One region of the Erwinia persicina genome, then DNA from elsewhere that is predicted to be linked to it. Evidence: predicted binding sites of a transcription regulator. Region 1 holds the regulator's gene; the other holds the start of a gene.
What was found. Region 1 encodes ArgR, which controls arginine synthesis, uptake and breakdown. Its sites were predicted from a motif close to ANTGAATAAAAATACANT; they were not measured.
Positions count from the first base shown of each region.

Region 2: the regulator ArgR is predicted to act here: its motif matches at 1,483-1,500, upstream of argA (amino-acid N-acetyltransferase).

Region 1 is NZ_CP082141.1:452,556-456,682, forward strand. It holds gene yhcN (peroxide/acid stress response protein YhcN) at 37-300, opposite strand; gene yhcN (peroxide/acid stress response protein YhcN) at 392-661, opposite strand; gene yhcN (peroxide/acid stress response protein YhcN) at 784-1,047, opposite strand; gene argR (transcriptional regulator ArgR) at 1,474-1,944, opposite strand; gene mdh (malate dehydrogenase) at 2,261-3,196, shown strand; gene degS (outer membrane-stress sensor serine endopeptidase DegS) at 3,269-4,127, opposite strand, start outside.
Region 2 is NZ_CP082141.1:938,055-942,181, reverse strand. It holds gene amiC (N-acetylmuramoyl-L-alanine amidase AmiC) at 54-1,301, opposite strand; gene argA (amino-acid N-acetyltransferase) at 1,533-2,888, shown strand; gene recD (exodeoxyribonuclease V subunit alpha) at 2,962-4,127, opposite strand, start outside.

The sequences.
Region 1 (4,127 bases):
GGCCTGTCCTTTAAGGGGCAGGCTGTCGACGAGGAATTACTTATAAAGCTCGGCGGTGGCGTGCCAGCTGTCCTGATTACGCGCTTCAATAATGCGATAAGCGCGAGCGCCTTCGCTATCAGCCTTCGCTGACAGCTGTTGACGGATATCCGATGGCGTCCCCGCCACGCCGCTTAACGTAATTGTCCCCGCAGATTGCAAATTTTCAGCCTGCTGGCTGTTCACCAGCTGTGCAGCAGATGCGCCAGCACTGATGACGGAAAGCAGACCCAATGCAGCGATGGTTGTTTTCATTTTCATATTAATCTCCTCATTGTGACCTACAACCTGCGGATGCAATATCATGACCGCAGTCATGTCACGCCGGGCGCACCGGGCACCCGATACGGTGTTATTTATACAGTTGTGCAGTGGCGTGATAGTTATCGCCGTTACGCGCTTCGATGATGCGATAAGAGGTTGCACCCTGACGATCGGCTTTTTCAGAAAGCTGATGGCGGATATCCATTGGCGTTCCGGCAATACCGCTGACGCTCACGGTACCTGCAGCCTGCAGGTTCTGGCTGGCAACCTCCTGGTCAGTCACCAGATTTGCGGCAGCTGCACCAAATGAAAGAATAGAAGCAAGACCTAACGCGGCAATAGTAAAAGTGGTTTTCATGATTAAAACTCCAGAATGAAGGTTTCGCGGCAACCGAAAGGGCTAAAAAGCGTTTGTTATACTTGGGGTTACCGTATTTAAATAATTAATTAACTAATATGCAGGCAGGGAAACTGTCGTGCTTATTTGTAAAGCAAAGCAGTGGCGTGCCAGTTACCGTTCTCGTAGTTTTCGATAACGCGGTAAGCGCTTGCCCCTTTCTCTTCTGCTTTAGTATTCAGTGCTTCACGCACGTCCATCGGTGAACCAGCAATGCCACTGACGCTGACCACACCCATTGATTGCAGGTTTTTTGCCTGATCGGCGCTAACCGATTCAGCGGCAAAAGCCCCAAATGACAGTGCAGACAACACGCTAAAAGCGGCAATAGTCGTTTTAATGTTCATAGTATTTTCCTCGTCAGCTGTTTTTATCTTTTTGAATACTGTGATTTGCATCACGAAAACAAGTATAGATCTAATAACGTAAAAAATTAATAGCACGCTAATAATGTTTTGATGGGATTCTTCCTACCACTTTCAGTTTTTAATAACCACGCGTTATAAAAAACGCTTATACTTTAACCATCAGCTGTTAAATTGCTGTGAAAACATTAACCTGCGTGAAGTTAGCGATCTGTGCTTTTATTAGGGGCCGATCATAGCGATGAAATAAATCCTGAAGGTCTTAGTAGCAGGCTGTAGGCAGAAAAGGCAGTGGAATGTGTCGTTATGCAGGGATTTAGCAGGGGATCAAAAAAGGCCGGTGAGACACGGCCTTTGGCTGGAAGAGGGGGTAGCAAGTGTAGCCAGCAGGTTAACGTCTGGTGCGGCTTATAACTCTTGTTCAAACAGAACCAGCACCGCATCGTGCAGCTGCTTCACCGTAAAGGCGCGTGCGGGCGTAATAAAGATGGTGTCATCTCCGGCAATGGTGCCAAGGATGCCTTCCGCTTTACCCAGGGAGTCGAGCAGACGGGCAATCAGCTGAGCGGCTCCCGGGCTGGTGTGGATAACCACCACCGCCTCATTATGGTCGATATCCAGTACCAGATTTTTGAGAGGGCTGGTCGTGGTCGGAACGCCCATTTCCGCCGGCAGGCAATAAACCATCTCCATTTTGGCATTGCGGGTGCGAACCGCACCGAACTTTGTCAGCATTCGGGAGACCTTCGACTGATTAATATTCTCGAAGCCGTCTTCCTGAAGTGCGCTGACAATCTCGCCCTGTGAGCTGAATTTTTCTTCCTTGAGTAAGGCCTTGAAAGCCTTAATCAGTTCTTCTTGCTTAGATGGGTTACGCATAGGTTACCGATAAAAGGGAGTGATTAAAGGATCCCCGCAGCGGGATATGACATTATTATGCATTTAAATGAATTTTTATGCAAATAAGAAATGATTCAGTAGGCCATCTCTGCCGACGGGAAGGTAGTTTAACAAACTTTGGCGTTGAAAAGAATTTGCTGAAGCCGTGCTGAAATACGCACGATGTGAACAGTTTGTTATAATGATGAGGTTGTCCGCATCAGCGCTAAAGGTGTAATGTAACGCCGCATCACAATGCAAATGTAGATGGATTTCCCGGCAAATGTAATGTTCAAAATATAATAAGGAGTTTAGGATGAAAGTTGCAGTCCTCGGTGCAGCAGGTGGTATTGGTCAGGCTCTGGCCCTCCTGCTTAAAACTCAGCTTCCGGCTGGCTCAGAACTCTCTCTGTACGACATCGCCCCAGTGACCCCAGGTGTAGCGGTTGATTTAAGCCATATCCCTACCTCCGTCAGTATTGAAGGCTTCAGCGGTGAAGATGCAACCCCCGCGCTAAAAGGTGCTGACGTGGTACTGATTTCTGCCGGTGTGGCCCGTAAACCCGGTATGGATCGTTCAGATCTTTTCAACGTTAATGCCGGTATCGTGCGTAATCTGATTGAGCAGGTGGCTTCGACCAGCCCGAAAGCGCTGATCGGCATCATTACCAATCCGGTAAACACGACCGTTGCTATCGCTGCTGAAGTGCTGAAAAAAGCGGGCGTTTACGATAAAAATAAACTGTTTGGCGTGACCACGCTGGACATTATCCGCGCTAATACTTTTGTTGCCGCGCTCAAAGGCAAGCAACCTCAGGATCTGAATGTTCCGGTCGTCGGTGGGCACTCTGGCGTCACTATCCTGCCACTGCTGTCACAGATCCCCGGCGTAACATTTAGCGAACAGGAAGCGGCAGATCTGACTAAACGTATTCAGAACGCGGGTACCGAAGTCGTGGAAGCGAAAGCGGGTGGCGGTTCTGCAACGCTTTCCATGGGGCAGGCTGCTGCGGTGTTTGGTTTGTCCCTGGTCCGTGCCCTGAAGGGTGAAAGCAATGTTGTGGTCTGTGCTTATGTTGAAGGGGATGGCGAATACGCGCGTTTCTTCTCACAGCCGGTGCTGTTGGGTAAAAATGGCATTGAAGAACGCCGGCCAATTGGCCAGTTAAGTGCGTTTGAAAAACAGTCTCTGGACGGTATGCTCAATACGCTGAAGAGTGATATTACGCTCGGCGAAGACTTCGTTAAGTAATCGTCTTATACCGGGGCAGCAGGCTGACGCTGGGCTGCCGCCCCTGATATCAGGGTTTAAGAGGAAGGATCGTTACTGGCTCTGACCCGGATTCTCATCAGGATATTCCTGCACCGTAACAGGTAAGGTCAGTTTTTTATCCTCACGGCTGATTTCCACGTTAATCACGGTCCCCGGACGAATTTCCGCTACCTGGTCCATGGTTTCCATCGGAGAAATAGCCGGGACGTTATTCACTCGCGTAATCACATCGTTCACGCGGATACCGGCTGCATCGGCAGGTCCGCCCGCTTTCACTATCGTCACCACAATTCCCTGGCCCTGTGGGTGCTCCATACTGGAATTTTGACCGCTAAACCGTCGGAACTCCTGGCCGGTAATGCCAATGTAACCTCGGATCACACGCCCGTCGCGGATCAGTTTTTCCATCACCTTGGTGGCCAGTTTGGTCGGTATGGCAAAGCCCAGCCCTTCCGGTGTTTCACCGTTGCTACTTTTATCAAAGGACAGGGTGTTGATACCCATCAGCTCACCCAGCGAGTTGATCAGCGCCCCGCCTGAGTTACCCCGGTTAATCGAAGCATCTGTCTGCAGGAAATCCTGATGTCGGGAAGGGCTCAGGCCGACGCGACCCGTGGCACCAATGATACCCTGCGTCACTGTCTGGCCGATGTTATACGGGTTACCAATTGCCATCACCAAATCGCCAACATGCGCGATGCGCTGCGGGTTGATGGGGATCACGGGAAGATTAGTGGCATTGATTTTCAACACCGCTAAATCGGTCAGGGAGTCCGATCCGACCAGCATAGCTTCGAAGTAGCGGCCATCCTGCAGGTTGACAATAATCTGGCTGGCATCGTTAATCACATGTTTATTGGTCAGGATATAGCCGCGGGGATCCATGATGACGCCGGAACCCAGCACATCA
Region 2 (4,127 bases), 490 kb from region 1:
GTCGTTTACCCCCCTCTCTTCTGAATTGCAGCGGAATCCCTTCCGCCGAATGACTATTTATGCGGGGCCAGTGGTGCGCCGCTGGCAAAGTAGGCTTTAATCCCGGCCAGAATCGAATCTGCCACCTGATGCTGAAAACGCGTGGTGCGCAATTTACGCTCTTCTTCAATGTTACTGATAAAGGCGGTTTCCACCAGAATCGACGGAATATCCGGTGCTTTCAGTACCGCGAAGCCCGCCTGGTCCACAGTGCGTTTATGCAGATGATTAATTTTTCCCATCCGTGAGAGCACCTCTTTACCGAACTTAAGGCTGTCATTGATCGTCAGGCTTTGCACCATATCGAACATGGTGTGGTCGAGGTAACGGTCACCGCTCATGCTCACTCCACCAATCAAATCCGACTCATTTTGCGTCTTCGCCAGAAAACGGGCGGCGGTACTGGTGGCCCCTTTCGTTGACAGCGCAAATACCGACGAGCCGCGCGCCGCGCGGCTGGTAAACGCATCCGCGTGAATAGAGACGAACAGGTCGGCCCGCTGTTTTCGCGCTTTAGCAACCCGTACCTTCAATGGAATAAAGACATCTTCATTACGCGTCATATAGGCGCGCATATTCGGCTGCTTGTCGATCAGCGCCTTCAGACGGCGGCCAATTTTCAGCACCACATCCTTCTCGCGGGTCTTATGTTTCCCCACCGCACCGGAGTCTTCGCCTCCGTGGCCGGGGTCGATCATAATGACGATGGGCCGGTCCCTTCCGGCCTTACCCGGTAGCGCTGCATCGGCGGGCTGGCTGCGCTCCAGCTCCCCCTGATTGTAATCTTCCAGCAATGCCAGCAGGGGATCATCCGTGTACTTCTGCGACATGGCCGGATAGAGATCCAGCACCAGACGGTTGTTAATTCCGGCCACCGGGGCCAGCGTAAAGATGCGAGGGGCGACATTCTGCTTCAGCTCCAGCACCAGCCGGACGGTATTGGGGGTAAACTGGCCGACGCGGGCATTTTTAATATAAGGGTCGTCCGATCGCACCAGGTTTCCCACGCGGTTCAGTACCGCGTTCAGCCGGATATTTTCGATATCCACCACGACGCGCTCGGGGTTACTGAGGGCAAACTGCTTATACTTCAGTGCGGTATTTGACTCAATAGTCAGACGTGAGTAAGTCGAGGAAGGCCAGAGACGGATAGCCAGGACGTGACTGCTGGCGGCGAAGCCGATACGGCTGAAGCTGAGTAAGCAGGCTGCCCCTGCTCCCTGTATTAACCGCCGCCGGTTAAGAGAAGTTGAATCGGTCATGCCGCTCCTGATGCTGTGATGTGCCTAATAAAAAGCCAATACGAAAAATTTTGCAAAAACTTTAACGAATCCACCCGGCAGTGTCACCCGAAAAAAGCGAATAAATGCAGGGCATTAGCCATGAGGAAAAGCGGTAATGGGTGATAAGTAAGGATAAATGATACTTGCACCCGACCCGATAAAAGAATAAAAATACACTTTTACCGAATAATAATTCAAAGAGGGTTTGCCGTGAAGGAACGTAGTACCGAGCTGGTTCAGGGATTTCGCCATACCGTTCCCTATATCAACGCCCACCGTGGTAAAACGTTTGTCATTATGCTGGGTGGGGAAGCCATCGAGCATGAGAACTTCTCAAGTATCGTTAACGATATCGGTCTGCTCCACAGCCTGGGCATCCGCCTGGTCGTGGTGTACGGCGCACGGCCACAGATTGACGCCAGCCTCGCAGAGCGCAATCTGGCCCCCCTCTATCATAAACATACCCGCGTCACGGATGCCCCCTCCCTGGAGCTGGTAAAGCAGGCAGCCGGTCGTTTGCAGCTCGATATCACTGCCCGCCTGTCGATGAGCCTCAACAATACGCCGCTGCAGGGCGCGCATATTAATGTGGTGAGCGGTAACTTTATTATTGCGCAGCCGCTGGGTGTGGATGACGGCGTGGACTACTGCCACAGCGGTCGCATCCGTCGTATTGATGAAGAAGCGATCCACCGTCAGCTGGACAGCGGCGCCATTGTGCTGATGGGGCCGGTTGCCGTGTCTGTCACCGGGGAGAGTTTCAACCTGACCTCGGAAGAGGTGGCGACACAACTGGCCATTAAGCTGAAAGCCGAAAAAATGATTGGCTTCTGCTCGGAGCAGGGCGTGATTAACAGCGAAGGTGACATTGTGTCTGAGCTGTTTCCTAACGAAGCGCAGCAGCGCATCGAAGAGCTGGAAACCAGCGATGATTACCATTCCGGCACGGTGCGCTTCCTGCGCGGTGCCGTTAAAGCCTGCCGCAGCGGCGTCCGCCGCAGTCATCTGATCAGCTATCAGGAAGACGGTGCGCTGTTACAGGAGCTGTTCTCCCGCGACGGTATCGGTACGCAGATTGTGATGGAGAGCGCCGAACAGATCCGTCGTGCCACGATTAATGATATCGGGGGCATTCTGGAGTTGATTCGTCCGCTGGAGCAGCAGGGCATCCTGGTGCGTCGCTCGCGCGAACAGCTGGAAATGGAGATCGATAAGTTTACGATTGTTGAACGTGACAACCTGACTATCGGCTGTGCGGCGCTTTATCCCTTCCCGGAAGAGCAGATCGGTGAAATGGCCTGTGTGGCGGTCCACCCGGATTATCGCAGTTCGGCGCGCGGCGAAGCGCTGCTGGAGCGCGTGGCGCTTCAGGCCCGGCAGATGGGGCTGAAAAAACTGTTTGTGCTAACCACACGCAGCATTCACTGGTTCCAGGAGCGCGGCTTTGTACCGGTGGATATTGAACTGCTGCCGGAAAGCAAAAAGCAGATGTATAACTACCAGCGCCGCTCAAAAGTGCTGATGGTCGACCTGCGTGAAGCCAGCGCCCATTCCCGGCAAAGCTAACCACGCAAAGTGCGATGAGCTTCCCGGGGCGACCGTCTGTTCTGGTCGCCCCGGCCGGATCCACACGCCGTCCCTATACCTTCGTTAAACGATCGACCAGCCCGCTGCGCCGCTGCGTGCGCATCTTCACCGCACTGTTGAATACGGTTTTATCCGCATACAGCGTCAGCTGGCGTTTAGCGCGGGTAATGGCGGTATAAACCAGCTCCCGCGTTAACACCGGCATCATCTGATTCGGCAGCACCATCAGCGTATGTTCAAACTCCGAGCCCTGAGACTTATGAACTGTCATTGCCCACGCACTGTCATGCGGCGGCAGCCGGCTGGGCTGTACCGCTTTGATCGTGCCGTCCGGCAGCGGGAAGTACACTTTCAACTGCTGCTCGCTGTCCGGCATTGCAATCCCGATATCGCCGTTAAACAGGCCAAGCGCCCTATCGTTACGGGCTATCATCACGGGACGTCCGGCGAACCATTTTCCGTTTACCGCCACGTTTCGGCGGATCAATCCCACCTGCCGCAGCGACTGCTCAATGCGTTCATTCAACCCGGCGACGCCAAACGGGCCCTCACGCAGGGCGCACAACAACTGGAAACGGCCAAACTCAGCCAGAACCTCCGCCGCAGCGGCTCCAGACGCCAGCAGTTTGAGATACCCGCGATAGCCCGCCACACAGTCATTCAGCAACAGCTGATAATCTTCTGTACTGCTTAACGCATGATGTCGGATATCACTGAATGTCCCCTGAAACACCTGGTCAACCCGTTTCACCTCCCCGGCATTAACTGCCAGCGCCAGCTGCCCGATGCCAGATGACTCGGTGAAACGATAGCTTTTACGCAGCAGGCAAATCGTATCGCGAACGGCTGAAGCTCCGGGGTCTTCACGTCCCGCCACCTCGCACCCGGTCAGCCTTGTCAGTTGCGCAGCACGCTCCGGACTGTAGCCCAGTTCGGCGCAGCGGCAGATATCCCCCAGCACGGCTCCGGCTTCTACCGAGGCCAGCTGATCGCGGTCACCGAGAAAAATCACCCGCGCCTGCGGTGGCAGGGCCGCAATCAGGTTGGCCAGCATCGGCAGATCGACCATGGAGGCCTCATCCACCACCAGCACATCAAGATGCAGCGGATTCCCCCGGTGATAGCGCATCCGTTGGCTGCCCGGCAGCGCGCCGAGCAGGCGGTGCAGCGTGGTCGCTTCGCCGGGGAAACGACGCTGGATCGCTTCATCGAGCTGCA